DNA from 3 places in the Gelidimonas diazotrophica genome. Region 1 is predicted to be linked to each of the others. Evidence: predicted binding sites of a transcription regulator. Region 1 holds the regulator's gene; each other region holds the start of a gene.
What was found. The regulator sigma-54, encoded in region 1, starts transcription at its own class of promoters, with help from an activator protein. The targets are predictions, from matches to a motif close to TGGCANGNAANCTGCTTT.
Positions count from the first base shown of each region.

Region 1 (6,359 bases):
TTTTTAATAAGTTGGCGCAGGGCAGACAGTTTTGTTACCACTGGCAGGTTTTTTGCTTTGCTAATTCGATTATACTTTCAGTATGAATCAATCCATTGCAAAAAACTTGCCAACGACGTTCGGCGCACCCCAAGCGCTGCGTGCGCTCGATTTGGCGCGTGAAACGCTGCAAATCGAAGCTGACGCGATACTGGCGCTAAAGGGGCGGCTGTGCGCCGATGACAACCGCATTGGCCGGGCAGTTGCCATCTTGTTCGCTTGCCGCGGTCGTGTAGTGGTGTCCGGGATGGGCAAATCCGGCCACATCGGCCGCAAAATCGCCTCGACCCTGGCCTCAACCGGCACCCCGGCTTTGTTCCTGCATCCGGGGGAAGCGGCGCACGGCGATCTCGGCATGGTGACCGCGCAGGATGTTTTTATTTCGATTTCCAACTCAGGCGAAGCGGCGGAACTGGTGGCTATCGTGCCGATCATCAAGCGCATGGGCGCCAAACACATCGCCATGACAGGCAATGATGCTTCCAGCCTGGCGCTGCTGTCCGATGTGCACCTCAACGTCCGGGTCGACCGCGAAGCCTGTCCGCTGAATCTGGCGCCGACTGCCAGCACCACCGCCGCTCTGGCGCTGGGCGATGCGGTGGCGGTGGCGCTGCTGGATGCGCGCGGCTTCCAGGCCGAAGATTTTGCCCGCTCGCACCCCGGCGGCGCACTCGGCCGCCGCCTGCTGACCCGTGTGCGCGACGTGATGCGCAGCGGCGACGCGGTTCCGGCCATAGCGGTCGACGCCACGCTGAGCGCCGCCCTGCTGGAAGTTTCCCGCAAAAGCATCGGCATGACCGCCGTGGTGGACGATGGGTTTCACGCCGTCGGCGTGTTTACCGACGGCGATTTGCGGCGCCTGATTGAGCATGTCCAGGATTTCAGCAAACTGCTGATCGCCGACGTGATGCACGCCAACCCGCGCACCATCGGCCCCGACCAGTTGGCGGTGGAAGCGGTTGAAATCATGGAACAATTCCGCATCAACCAGTTGCTGGTGGCCGACACTGATGGGGTTCTGATCGGGGCGCTGCATATCCACGACCTGACCCGCGCCAAGGTCATCTGATGACGCAGGACAATGACCGTATCGAACGTGCCCGGCAGCGCGCAACCCAGGTCAAGTTGATGATTTTCGACGTCGACGGCGTCCTGACCGACGGCAGCCTGCACTTCGGCCCGGAAGGCGAAGTCATCAAGAGCTTCAACGTGCTCGACGGCCACGGCATCAAGCTGTTGCAGCAATCGGGTGTAGCCACCGCCATCATCAGCGCGCGCCAGTCGGCCATCGTGGCCCGGCGCGCAACCGATCTGGGCATTGTGCATGTGCAGCAGGGGATGCACGACAAGCGGCACGCCTTCGAGCAATTGCTGGCGCAGACCGGAATCCCGATGCAATCCTGCGGCTTTATCGGCGACGATGTGATCGATCTGCCGATCCTGACGCGGGTAGGTTTTGCCGCCAGTGTGCCGAACGCACACCCCGAAGTGCAGTGTCGGGTCCATTACGTGACGCAAGCCGGCGGCGGGCGTGGCGCGGCGCGCGAGATTTGCGACTTCATCCTGCGCGCGCAAGGCAATTACGAGGCGGCGCTGGCGCCGTACCTGACATGAAAACCGCCGGCGCGACCTATCGCCTGCGCCTGATCGTGATCATTGCGTTGGGTGTAGTCATGACGCTGGGCAGTTTCTGGGTGCTGGAAGTGATGCGCAAAAGCGGTATCGATAACGCACCGGATATTGCCCGCAGCGAACCCGATTTCTATGTCGATAATTTTAAATTCATTCAACTCGCCAAAAACGGACAGCTGCACTACAAGATGTCCGGCGACAGGCTCACCCACGAGCCACTGCATGACTCTTACCAAATCGTGCAACCGGTCATCATCAACCCGGGCCAGGCACGCGCACCGATGACGATGCGCGCCGAAAGCGCAATCATCGAAGACGATAACAGCAAGGTGCATCTGCACAAGAAAGTGCAAATCGATCGCCCCGCTTCCGGCCAGAGCCAAGCCCTGCACCTAGAAACCGAATACCTGCTGCTGCTGCCCGACGAAGATGTGATGCAGTCGGACCAGCCGGTGAAAGTACTGCTGGGCCAGTCCACGCTCTCGGGCAATGGCCTATTTGCCAACAACGCCACCCGGGAATTGCGTGTATCGGGCAATGTGCGCGGCAGCTTTCCGGCATCGTCGGCGCATTGATGCTTACTGCACCGAGCCTGCGGCAACCAACCCTCTTTGATAGGAATAGCGTTATGAAACGGTTTTTTCTGATGTCCCTGACGCTGGCCGGGATGATTTTTTCGGCGGGCGCGCTGGCCGAAAAAGCCGATGCAGACAAGCCGACCAACATCGAAGCCAACCAAATGGCTTACGATGATCTCAAACAGATCAACACCTTCATCGGCAACGTGGTCTTAACGCGCGGCACGCTGCTGATGAAAGCGGGCAAGGTGGTCGTCACGACAGACCCGGCCGGCTATCAGTTCGCCACTTTGTACGGCGCACCGGGTGCAGTGGCAACCTTTCGCCAGAAGCGCGATGGCGGTCCCAACCTGTGGGTGGAAGGACAGGCAGAGCGGATCGAATACGATACCAAGGCAGAAATAGCCAAATTGTTTTCGCACGCGAAGCTGAAGCGGCTCGATGGCAGCAAGACCATCGACGAAGTCGAAGGCGAATTCATTTCCTACAACAGCGGCAGCGAATTCTTCAACGTTACCAACAGCGCCAGCGGTGCCGGCACGCCGGGCAACGGGCGCATCAAGGTGACCATCCAGCCGCGTACTGTAAAGGGCCAATAAGATGAGCCGATCCAGTATCCCAGGCAGTACCCTGAGCGTGCGCGGGCTGCAAAAAAGTTACAGCAAACGGCTGGTCGTGCGCGACATCTCGCTGGAAGTAAAAAGCGGCGAAGTGGTTGGCTTGCTAGGCCCCAACGGGGCCGGCAAGACCACATCGTTTTACATGATCGTAGGTTTGGTGCCATCGGACGCCGGCACCATTGATCTCGACGGCGTCGACATCTCGCGCCTGCCGATCCATCGCCGCGCGTTACTCGGTCTGTCTTACCTGCCGCAGGAAGCCTCGGTTTTTCGTAAACTGACGGTCGAGGACAATATCCGTGCAGTACTGGAGTTGCAAAAAGAAAATGGCAAAGCGCTCTCGAAAGCTGCCATTGAAGAACGCCTGAACAAGCTGCTGGCCGACTTGCAAATTGAAAAATTGCGCGAAAATCAGGCGCTGTCGCTTTCCGGCGGCGAACGCCGGCGGGTCGAGATCGCCCGGGCGCTGGGCACCAACCCGCGCTTCATCCTGCTCGATGAACCGTTTGCCGGGATCGATCCGATTGCCGTCATCGAGATTCAGCGCATCGTGCGTTTCCTCAAGGAGCGCGGCATCGGCGTGCTGATCACCGACCACAATGTGCGCGAAACCCTCGGCATCTGCGACCGCGCCTACATCATCAACCAGGGTGCGGTGCTGGCCAGCGGCCAGCCCGACGACATCATTGAAGATGCCTCGGTACGGCGGGTGTACCTGGGCGAACATTTCCGCATGTGAAGATAAACCACCTGATGCGACAAGTCCTTTCGGTATGAAGCAATCACTCCAGCTGCGCACTTCGCAGCATCTTGCGCTGACGCCGCAGTTGCAGCAATCGATTCGCCTGCTGCAATTGTCGACGCTGGAGCTGCACCAGGAACTGGAACAGATTCTGTGCGACAACCCGCTGCTGGAACGGCTGGACGATCCGCTCGACCATTCGGTGCGTTTGCTGGCCGATGGCGCAATCAGCACCAGCCCTGCCACCACCACAGCCTCAGCTGAAACCGATCCAGCCAGTATGCAAGACGGCAGCGCCGCCGAAGCAGATGCCGGATTCGATACGCCCGATGCACAGACGGCCGCATCGGACTGGAGTTTTGACGATGTGGCGCGCACCAGCAAAGCACCGGAAGACGACGACGGCCGGGCCCAGCTCGGCGCCCACGAATGCACTCTGCGCGAGCACCTGCTGGAGCAAGCCCATTTAAGCTTGCAGCAACAGCGCGACCGCGCGTTGCTGGAATTGCTGATCGATGCGCTCGATGACAATGGCTACCTGGAAGAATCTCTTGACGCCATCCACGCTCGCTTGCCGTCCGAACTCGATATCGAGCCGGAAGATCTGACGTTCGCGCTGGCCTTGCTGCAAAGTTTCGACCCGGCCGGGGTTGGCGCACGCAACCCGTCGGAATGTCTGGCGCTGCAGATCCGCCGCCTGCCTAAAGCACCGTTCGTTACGCGTCGCCTGGCGCTGGCCATCGTCGAACAACACCTGGCTTTGTTTGCGCAGCGCGACTTTAGCAAACTCAGAAAACTGCTCGATTGCGACGATGAGGATTTGCGCGAAGCACAGGCGCTGATCAGGCAATGCAACCCGCATCCGGGCGCCATATTCGGCAGCGGCAGTGCCGATTATGTAGTGCCCGACGTCATAGTCAGGCCCGGCAAAAATGGCTGGCAAGTCAGTTTGAACCATGAAGTCATGCCGCGCCTGCGGGTCAATGCACTGTATGCCAACATCCTTAAGCAAGACAAGGGAAGCGGCTCGATGACGTCGCAGCTGCAGGAAGCGAAGTGGCTGATCAAGAATATGCGGCAGCGTTTTGATACGATTTTGCGCGTTGCACAAGCGATAGTCGAGCGGCAACGGAATTTTTTCAGCCACGGCGCAGTCGCCATGCGGCCTCTTGTCTTGCGTGAAATTGCTGATACACTAAACCTGCACGAGAGCACAATCTCCCGCGTCACTACCCAAAAATACATGCTCACGCCGCATGGTATGTTTGAGTTGAAATACTTCTTTGGCAGCCATGTCGCCACCGAAACCGGAGGAGAAGCTTCCTCCACTGCAATCCGCGCACTCATCAAACAATTGATAGGAGCTGAAAACCAGAAAACACCACTTTCCGACAGTAAAATCGCCGACATGCTGGGCGAGCAAGGTATGGTCATCGCCCGTCGTACCGTCGCAAAATACCGCGAAGCGCTCAAAATCCCGCCTGTCAATTTGCGAAAGTCTTTGTAGTCCAGTCGTCTGAAGTCCTTGCAATGCAGTTACTGTTGCTGCATTTTGACTCTGGCCGCCCCATCAGGCCCGAAGCAGGCAGCGATAATTTCCATAGGAGTGTTTTATGAATCTCACCATCAGTGGACATCACCTCGAAGTAACCCCCGCCATTCGCGAATATGTACAATCCAAAGTCGAGCGCATTACGCGCCACTTCGATCATGTCATTGATATCGCGCTCATCCTGAGCGTTGACAATCTCCCTGAAAAAGAAAAACGGCAACGCGCTGAAATCAACCTGAATCTCAGCGGGAAAGCGCTGCACGCTGAAAGCACGGATCAAAACCTGTACGCAGCCATCGATACGATGATCGACAAGCTCGACCGCCAAATCATCAAGCACAAGGGCAAGGTACAAGACCACCCACACGATGCCATCAAGCACCGGGACGGAGAACCCGAGTTGCCGGAAGCGTCCGCGATTTCCTGAGAGGAGATACGCAGAGTCGAACAATTCGACTCGCAACAATCAAGGGCGCAAGATGCGCCCTTTTTGGTACCTGATACATCGGTTCAATCTGCTACTGTTACCCGATTGCAACTCCATTCACCATTCCAGCCAAGGCGCACTTTCACCATGACAGAACACGTTCACATTTCGACCGAAAACCAGATCGGCTGCATCACGCTGAATCGTCCCAAGGCGCTCAATTCCTTGTCGCTGGAGATGATCCGGACTCTCACTGAAACGCTGCTGGCGTGGCGCGCCGACACCGGCATCCGCGCGGTGCTGATCCGCAGCAGCAGCGAAAAAGCTTTCTGCGCGGGCGGCGATATTCGTTTCTTTTACGATGTCGGCATTGCAACGCCGCGTGGCGGCAGCGCTTTGCTGGAAGATTTTTTCACCGAAGAATATGCGCTCAACCACCTGATCCATCATTATCCGAAACCGTATATCGCGCTGATGGATGGCGTGGTGATGGGCGGCGGCATGGGCGTGGCGCAAGCCGGCCCTGCCAGCCGGCTGCGCATCGTGACCGAACGCACCAAAATGGCGATGCCGGAAGTCAATATCGGCCTGTTCCCGGATGTCGGCAGCGGCTATTTTCTGTCGCGATGTGCAGGGCAACTCGGTACCTATCTGGGCGTTACCGGCGACATCATCACCGCCGCGGACGCCTTGTATGCGGGCCTGGCCGATTTTTTCCTGCCGTCGTCGCAATTGCCGGTCTTAACAGAAATGCTCGAATCCGGCGACG
Region 1 is NZ_CM146349.1:281,340-287,698, reverse strand. It holds gene KGFNPO_RS01400 (KpsF/GutQ family sugar-phosphate isomerase) at 83-1,108, shown strand; gene KGFNPO_RS01395 (KdsC family phosphatase) at 1,108-1,653, shown strand; gene lptC (LPS export ABC transporter periplasmic protein LptC) at 1,650-2,246, shown strand; gene lptA (lipopolysaccharide transport periplasmic protein LptA) at 2,300-2,848, shown strand; gene lptB (LPS export ABC transporter ATP-binding protein) at 2,850-3,608, shown strand; gene KGFNPO_RS01375 (RNA polymerase factor sigma-54) at 3,643-5,118, shown strand; gene hpf (ribosome hibernation-promoting factor, HPF/YfiA family) at 5,225-5,590, shown strand; gene KGFNPO_RS01365 (enoyl-CoA hydratase/isomerase family protein) at 5,738-6,359, shown strand, end outside.

Region 2 (6,359 bases), 1.7 Mb from region 1:
TTGGCCCTGCAATGTTGCGCACTACAGAAGACAGGTCGAATTTGAGTACACGTTCGTACTCGGCGTTCTTCAGGCTGTCCGCCCAGAGGCCGGTTTCCTTGGCATAGATTTCCACCAGCTTGACCAGCGCATCGTCACGACCGGTGAGCTTCAGGTATTTGATGGTCTGCTCGTCGATGTAGAACATCGCCGCGGTGGCGCCAAACTCTGGCGTCATGTTGGAGATGGTCGCACGGTCGCCCAGCGTCAGGTGGGAAGCGCCTTCACCGTAGAACTCAAGGTAAGAGGACACGACCTTTTGCTTGCGCAGGAATTCGGTCAGTGCCAGCACGGTGTCCGTCGCCGTGATGCCCGGCTGAGGCTTGCCGCTCAACTCCACCCCGATGATGTCCGGCAGACGCATCCAGGAGGCGCGGCCCAACATCACGCTTTCAGCTTCCAGCCCACCCACGCCGATGGCGATCACGCCCAGGGCGTCGACCATCGGGGTGTGGCTGTCGGTGCCGACCAGGGTATCCGGAAAGGCGACGCCGTCTTTTACCTGCACAACCGGACTCATGCGTTCAAGGTTAATTTGATGCAAGATGCCGTTGCCCGGAGGGATCACATCGACGTTCTTGAACGCTTTTTTGGTCCAGTCGATGAAGTCAAAACGGTCTTCATTACGACGGTCTTCGATGGCACGGTTCTTGGTGAACGCATCCGGATCGAAACCGCCGCACTCCACCGCCAGCGAGTGATCCACCACCAGTTGCGTCGGCACAACCGGGTTGACCATGGCGGGGTCACCGCCTTGGGCGGCAATGGCGTCACGCAGGCCGGCGAGGTCGACCAGTGCGGTCTGGCCCAGAATGTCATGACAAATTACACGGGCCGGGAACCATGGGAAGTCCAGGTCGCGCTTGCGCTCGATGAATTGCTTCAGGGAATCGTTCAGTGTGGCCGGGTCACAGCGGCGCACCAGGTTTTCAGCCAGTACGCGTGAGGTGTACGGCAGTTTGTCATAAGCGCCGGGCTGGATCGCGTCGACCGCAGCACGCGTGTCGAAGAAATCTAGCTTGGTGCCCGGTAGGGGCTTGCGGTTTATGGTGTTCACGGATTAGTCCAGAAAGAGTGTAATGATCAGGGGTCAGACTTTACTTACGGTCCTTGGACGGCACGAACTGCAGGTCGTCGTGGCCGACATTCCTGTTCAAAAAAATTTATCGGGTCTTGCATTCATTGGCAAGCTGCTGGCCTGCCTTGGCATTCAAAAGCATGGATTTGGCCGGGATCTGAATCCACACATGGCCGCTGGCCGTATCTTCATAGCGCAGCGCACCGGTGGAGGTTGCGACTGCTTGCAGCGGATACGAGCGTCCCTTCCAAGCTACATTGATCGCGTCCGGATGCTGCAGGTCGGCACTTACGTCGACCTGATTGCCAAGTTCACAGCGAAAATTGCCGGCGATCAAAGCTGTTTTGGCAGGCACCGGTTGCAACATCGGTATTGCAGCCACTGGCGCCGGCTTGGTTTCCGACAGCGGCACCTTGGATGCGCAAGCTGCTAACAAGGCGGCGAAAATCAGGGTGGATGTCAGTCTCAGGGCAATCATAATTTTCTCCAATACCGATACGCGCCGGCCGGATTGGCTAGCGTTCGCCGATTGGTACGAATTTTAAATCGTCTGGACCGACATAGTTGGCGGAAGGACGGATAATTTTGTTATCGATGCGTTGTTCGATAATGTGCGCAGCCCAGCCGGAAGTACGGGCAATCACGAACAACGGTGTAAACATTGCGGTCGGCACCCCCATCATGTGATACGACACAGCCGAGAACCAGTCCAAGTTCGGGAACATTTTTTTGATGTCCCACATCACGGTTTCCAGACGCTCGGCAATGTCGAACATCGCAGTCGAACCGGCTTCCTTGGACAAATTGTGCGCAACTTCCTTGATGACCTTGTTGCGCGGGTCGGACACGGTATACACCGGATGACCGAAACCAATCACGACTTCCTTGTTTTCGACGCGTTTTTTGATGTCCGCTTCGGCTTCGTCCGGATTGTCGTAACGCTTCTGGATTTCTAATGCAACTTCATTCGCGCCGCCGTGTTTTGGGCCGCGCAAGGCGCCGATTCCACCCGTGATGGCGGAGTAAATATCGGAACCGGTGCCGGCGATGACGCGACTGGTGAAAGTAGACGCATTGAATTCATGCTCGGCGTACAGGATCAGCGAAGTGTGCATCGCCTTTTCCCATGCAGCGGACGGTTTCACGCCATGCAGCAAGTGCAGGAAATGGCCACCGATCGACTCGTCGTCGGTTTCAACGTCAATACGTTTGCCATTGGTGCTGAAGTGATACCAGTACAGCAACATGGAACCGAATGACGCCATCAGACGGTCGGCGATGTCGCGCGCGCCTGGGACGTTGTGATCATCTTTTTCTGGCAGAGTGCAGCCGAGTACAGAGATACCGGTGCGCATCACGTCCATCGGGTGCGATGCGGCAGGCAGCGCTTCCAGCGCAGCCTTGACGCTGGCAGGCAAGCCGCGCAAGGATTTCAGCTTGGCTTTGTAGCCCTTGAGTTCGGCTGCGGTAGGCAGTTTGCCGTGTACCAGCAGATAGGCGATTTCTTCGAATTCGCAAGTATCGGCGATATCCAGAATGTCATAGCCACGGTAATGCAGATCGTTGCCGTTCTTGCCGACGGAACACAGTGCGGTGTTGCCTGCAGTGACGCCAGACAAAGCGACGGATTTTTTAGGCTTGAAAGTTGCTAATTGCGGTACGCTCATTTTTTGTTTCCTAACGAGAAAGAATCCTGTTTCAGGTGTGCAGGCTTGCGGCTGCACACCTGAGAATACACTACGGAAATATCTTATTTCTTCTGTGCCGCAAACAACGCGTCCAGATGCTGTTCGAAATCGTGGTAATTGATGCGGTCGTACAGTTCCATACGGGTTTGCATGGTGTCGATCACATTCTTTTGCGAGCCGTCACGGCGGATTGCGGTATATACGTTTTCGGCAGCCTTGTTCATCGCGCGAAAAGCCGACAGCGGGTATAGCACCAGGCTGACATCGGCTGACTTCAACTCTTCCACCGTAAACAACGGCGTAGCGCCGAATTCGGTGATGTTGGCCAGCACCGGCACTTTGACCGCAGCGGCAAACTTCTGGTACATCGCCAGCTCGGTAATCGCTTCCGGAAAGAGCATGTCGGCACCAGCTTCGACGTAAGCGATGGCACGTTCCAGCGCGGACTCCAGCCCTTCGACTGCCAGCGAATCGGTGCGCGCCATGATCACGAAATTCTCGTCGGTACGGGCATCGACTGCAGCCTTGATGCGGTCAACCATTTCCTGCTTGCTGACGATTTCCTTGTTCGGACGGTGGCCGCAGCGCTTGGCGCCGACCTGGTCTTCGATATGCAGCGCGGCAGCACCGAACTTGATCATCGATTTGACGGTGCGCGCAACATTGAACGCGCTGGAACCAAAACCGGTATCCACATCGACTAACAGCGGCAGGTCGCAGACATCGGTAATGCGCCGCACGTCGGTCAACACATCGTCCAGATTGGAAATCCCAAGGTCGGGCAGACCGAGCGAGCCGGCAGCGACACCGCCACCAGAAAGGTAAATCGCCTTGAAACCGGCACGTTTGGCCAGCAGCGCATGGTTGGCGTTAATCGCGCCAATGACTTGCAACGGGGACTCTTCTTGCATCGCCTTGCGGAAGGCGGCTCCTGCGGAATACAAACTCATGTCTTCACCTTATCTGTTGAGAGGTTTCACTGACGCTAACTGCGCACTGTATTGCAATCGCCGTGCCACATTGACGGAAATGCCGGCATGCGCGCATCAGAAATTTAAAAATACCTTGCGATTCATTAGCTTGAGAAGCTTACAGCGTAACGTGCAGCGGCATGCGATTTCTTGATGTGGGCAAGTTTTGTTTCAATACGCGTTACAATCGTCGCCTCATTTGAAACATTGAAACAGGATTGAAACATGCGCCCCAATCCAAACGCCCACTTTCAGAACGACAGCAGCAAGGAAAAACCGGTCATCTGGACCGTTTCCGTATCGCGTTTGGCGGACCTGTTTCGCGACATCACGCTGGAATACGACGATCGCGCCACCATCGAGCCGATTGATCTCGGTTTTGAAGATGCGGCACGCCATATCCGCGAGCGCATGGCAACCGAACGCTGCGACGCGGTGATAGCCGCCGGCTCCAACGGCACTTATCTGAAAAGCCGCTTGTCGGTGCCGGTGGTAATCGCCAAGGCCAGCGGCTTCGACGTGATGCAGGCGCTATCGCGCGCGCGCAAAATCACGCCCGACATCGGCATCATCACCTATCAAAGCACGATGCCGGCGCTGAAAGAATTTCAAAACGCATTCGGCTTTCGCATTGCGCAGCGCAAATATGCTACCGAGGAAGACGCCCGGGCCCAGATCAACGAACTCAAAGCCAGCGGCATCAAAGCCATCGTCGGCGCCGGTCTGATTACCGATCTGGCTGCGGAAGCAGGACTGGCAGCAGTCTTCGTATATTCGGCCGCATCGATCCGGCAAGCCTTCGACGACGCGCTGGAAATCGCCAAACTGACGCAACTGGAGTCGCAGCGCGGGCGCGGCGCACCGGTGACCGCGGCTGCGGGTATGGCTGACACCTTGCGCGCCAAACACGGCATCACCGATTTGCGCGGCGAATCCAGTGCCATGGAAACATTGCGGCAAACCGTGGTGCTGTATGCAAGGTCCCCCGCCACCGTACTGATTCAGGGCGAAACCGGCACCGGCAAGGAATTGGTGGCGCAAGCGATTCACCGCGAAAATCCGCGCATGGCGGCCGGCAACCGGCCCTTTGTCGTCGTCAATTGCGGCGCGATTGCAGAATCCCTGCTGGAGTCCGAGTTGTTCGGCTATGAAGAAGGCGCATTCACCGGATCGCGCCGCGGTGGCCACGCCGGGCTGTTCGAAGCGGCCCAGCGCGGCACGCTGTTTCTGGATGAAATCGGCGAAATGCCGTTGACGCTGCAAACCCGGTTGCTGCGAGTACTGGAAGAGCGTGAAATCGTGCGCGTCGGCGGCACCCGGCCGATTCCGGTCGATGTGCGCATCATCAGCGCCACCCATTGCGATCTGGAACAACGCATCCGCGCAGGGCGTTTTCGCGCCGACTTGTTTTACCGGCTGGCGGTGCTGCGCCTGACGCTGCCGCCGCTGCGCGAACGGTGCGACGACCTGATTGCGTTGGCGGTGTGGTGCCTGAAAAACGCACTGGCTGCGCTCGGCGCTCGTCCGCATCCGAACTTGCAGGCAGAAATCAATACATGCGACGTGTTGCTGCAAAGTTATGCCTGGCCCGGCAATGTGCGTGAGTTACGCAATCTGATGGAGCGCCTGGCGCTATTTTTGGCAGCCGAACCGTTGCAGGCGATTTCGCCCGGATTTATGGTGAAAGTGGCGCCGGAATTGCTGCAGTCTTCATCTGATGCAGAAATGGCGCGCACGGCTCCTGTCTTAGAACAGCACCCGACGATGCAGATTGAAAACATCCACCAAACTCTGGCTCGCTTCAACGGCAACCGCGCCGCCGTCGCCAAACACTTGGGCATCAGCCGCACTACGCTGTGGCGCCGGATGCAGCCCGGCGAATAAATATACTAGCAGTAGCATATTTCATTACCGTATATTTTATATGCGGTAATGTGCATATTTATTGGCATACTCCCGCTATTCTTAATATATCGGGTAGGATGGGTGCAACCCATCGCATATCTAACTTACAAGATGGGTTGCACCCATCCTACGCACTTAAATCTCGACCTGCGTACCCAACTCGATGACACGGTTAGCCGGAATGCAATAGTAGTCGGCTGCATCGCGGGCATTGCGCGACATGCCGGCAAAAAGTTGTTCGCGCCACAGCGCCATGCCGGAACCCGGGGTGGCAATAACGTTCTGGCGGGCGATGAAGAACGAGGTTTCCATCATGTTGAAATCGAGCGCATATTGCTTCGACAATTCCAGCGCCTTGGGAATATCCGCCGTGTTCTTGAAGCCGTAATGCATGTCAAGCTGGTAGCAATTGTGTCCCAGGTCATGAATTTGGATGCGATCCGAGAACGGCACCCACGGCACATCGTGCTGATACACGGTCAGGAACACTACCCGCTCGTGCAGCACCTTGTTGTGCGACAGGTTATGCAGCATCGCATGCGGCACTCCGTCGCCAGGGCCGCGCATGAAAATCGCCACCCCCGGCACCCGTAGCGGCGGGTCGGTAAACAGCGAAGCCAGAAAATCCTCCAGCGGAATCGCATGTTTTTGCAAATTATCACTCACCAATTCACGCCC
Region 2 is NZ_CM146349.1:2,021,736-2,028,094, forward strand. It holds gene acnD (Fe/S-dependent 2-methylisocitrate dehydratase AcnD) at 1-1,096, opposite strand, end outside; gene KGFNPO_RS09365 (hypothetical protein) at 1,203-1,595, opposite strand; gene prpC (bifunctional 2-methylcitrate synthase/citrate synthase) at 1,633-2,784, opposite strand; gene prpB (methylisocitrate lyase) at 2,868-3,755, opposite strand; gene prpR (propionate catabolism operon regulatory protein PrpR) at 4,002-5,660, shown strand; gene KGFNPO_RS09385 (potassium transporter Kup) at 5,817-6,359, opposite strand, start outside.
Region 2: the regulator sigma-54 is predicted to act here: its motif matches at 3,806-3,823, upstream of prpB (methylisocitrate lyase).

Region 3 (6,359 bases), 500 kb from region 1:
CGCCACATCAGGTTGAGCTCGTGCAGCGATTGCTCGCAACGGATCACGTCGCGCATGTAGGGCAGAAAGGTGTCGATCTGAAGCTGGGCGGTGTGATGCATTTTGCGCGTCCTGTGAAAGAGAGGGCAGGTACCAAGCAATCAACGCAATAGGTTGGACATGGATGACTGGCGAAAAATGAATCAATCGGCGGGTGCGCGCGGCGCATCCGCCTGCGAATATATTTTGCGCCAGCAATGGTATATATACCAGGCGGCGTATTTATTGATATCGCAATTGATTAATGCGGTAAATGCCATATTTATTGGCATACTCCCGTTTTTTTGATTTCATCCAGCGGCGCTGCCCGGATTGCGCCGGGCCGCTGGATGTAATCCAGTCAAATCAATAGTGATACGCCGATTCGCCGTGGCTGGTAACGTCCAGGCCTTCGCGTTCGGCGTCTTCCGCCACCCGCAAGCCAAGCACCATATCCACCAGTTTGTAGGCAACTACCGATACCACGCCGGACCAGACGATGGTCAGCAGTACTGCCTTGGCCTGGATCGCGACCTGGCTGGCAATCGAGAAATCGACTGCGCCAGTGCCGCCCAGCGACGGCGCAGTAAACACGCCGGTCAACAGCGCGCCCAGGATGCCGCCGACGCCGTGGACGCCAAACACGTCAAGCGTATCGTCAGCGCCGAGCATGCGTTTCAGGCCATTCACGCCCCACAGACAGAGCACACCCGCCAGCAAGCCGATCACAATCGCGCCCATCGGACCCACCGTGCCGCAGGCTGGCGTGATTGCCACCAGGCCAGCAACGCAGCCGGAGGCCGCGCCCAACATCGACGATTTGCCTTTCGACAAAGCTTCGCCGGCAATCCATGACAGAGTCGCCGCAGCCGGTGCCAGCAAGGTGTTGATCAGCGCCAGCGACGCACCCGAAGTGGCTTCCAGGTTGGAGCCGGCGTTGAAACCGAACCAGCCGACCCACAATAGCGACGCCCCGACCATAGTCAGTGTCAGCGAGTGCGGCGTCATGGATTCTTTGCCGAAGCCGATCCGCTTGCCGACCATGTAAGCGCCGATCAAGCCTGCAACCGCCGCGTTGATATGCACCACGGTACCGCCGGCGAAGTCGATTGCCCCCATTTTGAACAGCAAACCTTCGGTAAACCAGACCATGTGGGCGATCGGCAAATAGCTGAAAGTGAACCAGATCGCGGCGAACAGAAGCACCGCGCTAAAGCGGATGCGTTCGGCGAAAGAGCCGACGATCAGCCCGCAGGTAACGGCGGCAAAGGTGGCCTGGAATGCAATGAACACGAATTCAGGAATTTTTACCCCGGCAGTAAATGTGTCCGCCAGCGAATCCTTGCCCACGCCCAGCAGAAACAGTTTATCTAAGCTGCCGATAAAAGCATTGGTGCCGGAAAACGCCAGGGTGTAGCCGTATGCGGCCCACAAGATAACGATCAGGGAAAACACCACGAACACCTGCATCAGCACCGACAGCATGTTCTTGGCCCGCACCAGGCCGCCGTAAAACAGCGCCAGGCCGGGAATCGTCATCGCAATCACCAGCACGGTGGCCGTCATCATCCAGCCGGTATCGCCCTTGTCGACGGTGGCTGCCACCACTGCGGCCACTTCGGTTGCGGCCTGCGCCCCCGACGCTGCCAGCAGGGCGATCAGCGCCCCAAATCCTGCGTGTATTTTTTTCATCTGGATTCCCTTGGCTAAATTTATTAATTTATTTACTTGAAGTGCTTGATTTGACGGGCGCTTGCGTACTTCAAAGCGCGTCCTGGCCGGTTTCGCCGGTGCGGATGCGGATGACTTGCAACAAATCCTGGACAAAAATCTTGCCGTCGCCGATTTTGCCGGTGCGCGCCACTTTTTCGATGGCTTCGATAACCTGTTCCACGATGGCGTCATCGACGGCCGCTTCGATTTTGGTTTTTGGCAGGAAGTCGACCACGTACTCGGCACCGCGATACAACTCTGTGTGACCTTTTTGGCGTCCGAAACCCTTGACTTCAGTGACCGTGATGCCATGCACGCCGATATCCGACAAAGCTTCGCGCACCTCGTCGAGTTTGAAGGGTTTGATGATTGCAGTAATGATTTTCATGGGAACCTCGATTGGGCAGGGTGAAATAAACTGTTTCAAACCATCATTAGCAGAACTCGTGCCAGCTCCCTGATGTATGATTTTGGCTGGCTTCCAAACGTGATGCCTGCCTGGCCCGGACAGTATTGCGCACCATAGCTGGGCGCTGGTGCCAGTATCGACCCATCATTGCACCAAAGTTGTGCGCCTGACTACGATAGGAAATATCATGAACAAAGGCAATTTTTTGAACGATTTCCAGAACAAGATCAACCAGGTGCTGGAAAATTCGCCGGCCAAGGGAATGGAAAAGAATGTCAAGGCCATGCTCAACCAGGGCTTTGCCAAGATGGACTTGGTCACCCGCGAAGAATTCGATATTCAGACCCAGGTGCTGGCTAAAACCCGCGCCAAACTGGAAGCGCTGGAAACCCGCGTGGCCGAACTCGAAGCGCAACTGACCAAATAAGCGGATGAGCCTGGCAGTCCTGAAAAGCCGCGCACTGACCGGCATGCACGCCCCGGAAGTCACCGTCGAGGTGCATCTGGCCAATGGCCTGCCAAGTTTTACGATAGTCGGTTTGCCGGAAACCGAGGTCAAGGAATCGAAGGACCGGGTTCGCGCCGCATTGCAGAATGCGCGCTTTGAATTCCCCGCCAAACGCATCACCGTCAACCTCGCGCCAGCCGATCTGCCGAAGGAATCCGGCCGCTTCGACCTGCCGATTGCGCTCGGCATCCTGGCCGCCTCCGGCCAGATTCCGGGCGATACGCTGGATCAATACGAGTTCGCCGGCGAACTGTCGCTGTCCGGCGCGTTGCGCCCGATTCGCGGTGCGCTGGCGATGACTTTTGCGATGCATAAAACTAGCGCAGGCGGTCGCCAGCGCGCCTTCATCCTGCCCCGCGCCAGCGCCGATGAAGCGGCGTTAGTGCGGGATGTGACGATATTGCCGGCCGATTCACTATTGCAGGTGTGCGCCCATTTCTGTGCTATCGATACAGATGCAAGGCTAAAGCCGCATGTGGTGAGCGCGCTGGAGATACGGCCCGAATATCCGGACTTTTCCGAGGTCAAAGGGCAGGTACAGGCCAAGCGGGCGCTGGAAGTGGCCGCCGCCGGCGGTCATAGCGTCTTGATGGTTGGTTCTCCAGGCACCGGCAAGTCGATGTTGGCAGCGCGCTTTCCCGGCATCTTGCCGTCGATGACAGAGGACGAAGCGCTGGAATCAGCCGCGGTGCAATCGCTTACCAGCGGCTTCTCGATTGACCGCTGGAAAGTGCGGCCATATCGTGCCCCGCATCACACCGCTTCCGGCGTCGCATTGGTTGGTGGCGGCAGCGTGCCGCGTCCCGGCGAAATTTCGCTGGCGCATTGCGGCGTGTTGTTTTTGGATGAATTACCGGAATTCGGCCGCAGCGTGCTGGAAGTCTTGCGCGAGCCGCTGGAGTCCGGCCACATCACCATTTCCAGAGCAGCGCGGCAAGCCGATTTCCCGGCCCGCTTCCAGCTGATCGCGGCGATGAACCCGTGCCCGTGCGGCTACCTCGGCCATGCGTCCGGCAAATGCCGCTGCACGCCCGATATCGTGGCGCGCTATCAGGACAAAATCTCCGGCCCGCTGCTGGACCGCATCGACATGCAAATCCAGGTCGGCGCGTTGCCGCACGAAGATTTGCTCAGGCAAGCCGACGGCGAACCATCAAGCGCCGTACATGCCCGGGTTGAGCGCGCCTTTGCGCTGCAACTGAGCCGCCAAGGCAAAGGCAACCATGCGCTCTCCACCGGCGAAATCGATGCCCACTGCAAGCCGGACTCTAGCGCCGAACAACTGCTGCGCGCCGCCATGATCCGCCTGAACTGGTCCGCCCGCGCCTATCACCGGGTGCTGAAAGTGGCGCGCACCATCGCCGACCTGGCCGGCCAAACCAACATCGGCAGCGCCCACATAGCCGAGGCAATCCAGTATCGGCGGGCGCTGCGGGAGCATTGATTGCGGTTGGGGCACGCTCGAATACGGTCAAAATATATAACCAGGCATTTCAGAGTGAGAGAAATAGCGCTTCAGATTTTCTTCAAATAACAGCGTGATCTTTCAGATCAGTTGCCAATTTCATAAAAAATACATCACAACGCTATACGATTTCGTATTGAACCAAGGTACATAGTGGCAATTAAAAAATCCGAACTCTACGCATCCCTGTGGCAAAGCTGCGACGAACTGCGCGGCGGCATGGATGCCAGCCAGTACAAAGACTACGTGCTGGTAATGCTGTTCATCAAATACGTCAGCGACAAATACGCAGGCCAGCCTTACGCTCCGATCAAAATCCCGGCAGGCGCCAGCTTCAAGGATATGGTCGCGCTCAAAGGCACGCCGACCATAGGCGACGACATCAACAAGAAAATCATTGCACCACTGGCCGACGCCAACAAACTGGCCGACATGCCCGACTTTAACGACGCCACCAAACTCGGCGACGGCAAGGAAAAAGTAGAACGGCTCACCAACCTGATCTCCATCTTTGAAAACAAGGCGCTGGATTTCAGTAAGAACCGCGCCGACGGCGACGACATTCTGGGCGACGCCTACGAATACCTGATGCGCCACTTCGCCACCGAAAGCGGCAAAAGCAAGGGCCAGTTCTATACGCCGGCCGAAGTCAGCCGCATCATGGCAAAAATCATCGGTATCAACCGTGCCAAAACCAGCGCCAAAACCACCGTATACGACCCGACCTGCGGGTCGGGATCGCTGCTATTAAAAGTTGCAGACGAAGCCAAGACAGAGGTCACCCTGTACGGACAGGAAAAAGATGCGGCCACCAGCGGCCTGGCGCGCATGAACATGATCCTGCACAACAATCCGGGCGCACTGATCAGGCAAGGCAATACCCTCGCCAACCCCCTGTTCATCAGCGCGCAAGGCAGCTTGCAAACTTTTGACTATGTAGTTGCCAATCCGCCGTTCAGCGACAAACGCTGGGGCAATGGCGTCGATGCGGTGAACGATCCGCATCGACGCTTCTCTGACTTCGGCGTGCCGCCGGCCAAGAATGGCGACTATGCCTATCTGCTGCACATCGTGCGCTCGCTCAAGAGCAACGGCAAAGGCGCATGTATTTTGCCGCACGGTGTACTGTTCCGTGGCAATGCCGAAGCCGTCATCCGCGAGTCGCTGGTGCGCAAGGGCTATATCAAGGGCATCATCGGCTTGCCCGCCAACCTGTTCTACGGCACCGGCATCCCCGCCTGTATTATTCTGATCGACAAGGAAAATGCCCAAAACCGTAAAGCCATTTTCATGCTCGACGCCGGCAAGGGCTACATCAAGGACGGCAACAAGAATCGCCTGCGCGACATGGACCTGCATAAAATTGTTGATGTCTTCAACAAGCAAACCGAAATAGCCAAATACAGCCGTATCGTGCCGTTTGCCGAAATTAAAAAGAATGAATTCAACCTCAACATCCCGCGCTATATCGACAGTTCCGAGACGGAAGACCTGCAAGACATCGCCGCCCACCTTCTGGGTGACATTCCCAAGGCGGATATCGATGCACTGCAAGGCTACTGGGATGTACTCCCTAGTTTAAAAGCAAGTTTGTTTGCTAGTTCCCAACGCAGCGCCGATTTCTACACACTAAAAATCGGCAAAGACTCGATCAAGCCAGCGATTTACCAGCACCCCGAATTCGTGCGCTTTGTGGCAGAGATGAATACCTTGTTTGCGCAGTGGCAACACGATACCGCCACCACGCTCAAAGACCTGCAGGCCGGCCACCATCCGAAAGAAGTGATCCACCAGATCGGCGAAAGCCTGCTCGCCGCCTATACCGGTAAGGCACTGATCGACAACTACGATGTGTACCAGCACCTAATGAATTACTGGTTTGCGGTGATGCAGGATGATTGCTACCTGATCGCCGCCGATGGCTGGAAGGCGACTATCCACCGCGTGCTAGTGGAAAACAAGCAAAGCAAAAAAGTCGTCGATAAAGGCTGGGCCTGTGACCTGATCCCGAAAGAACTGGTAATCAATCGCTATTTTTCAGTCGATAAACAAGTAATTGAACAACTGGAAGCCGCCAGCGAAACGCTCGCCAGCCAGATCGCCGAACTGGAAGAAGAGCACGGCGGCGACGAAGGTTTTTTTGTCGAGCTCGATAAGGTTAATAAAGCCAATGTCGCGGCGCGCTTGAAGGAACTCAAAGACGACAAGGACGCCAAGGAAGAAATCGCGGTACTCAAGCAGTACCT
Region 3 is NZ_CM146349.1:3,613,432-3,619,790, reverse strand. It holds gene KGFNPO_RS16785 (chemotaxis protein CheW) at 1-101, opposite strand, end outside; gene KGFNPO_RS16780 (ammonium transporter) at 385-1,710, opposite strand; gene KGFNPO_RS16775 (P-II family nitrogen regulator) at 1,781-2,119, opposite strand; gene KGFNPO_RS16770 (accessory factor UbiK family protein) at 2,328-2,567, shown strand; gene KGFNPO_RS16765 (YifB family Mg chelatase-like AAA ATPase) at 2,572-4,092, shown strand; gene KGFNPO_RS16760 (type I restriction-modification system subunit M) at 4,267-6,359, shown strand, end outside.
Region 3: the regulator sigma-54 is predicted to act here: its motif matches at 2,166-2,183, upstream of KGFNPO_RS16775 (P-II family nitrogen regulator).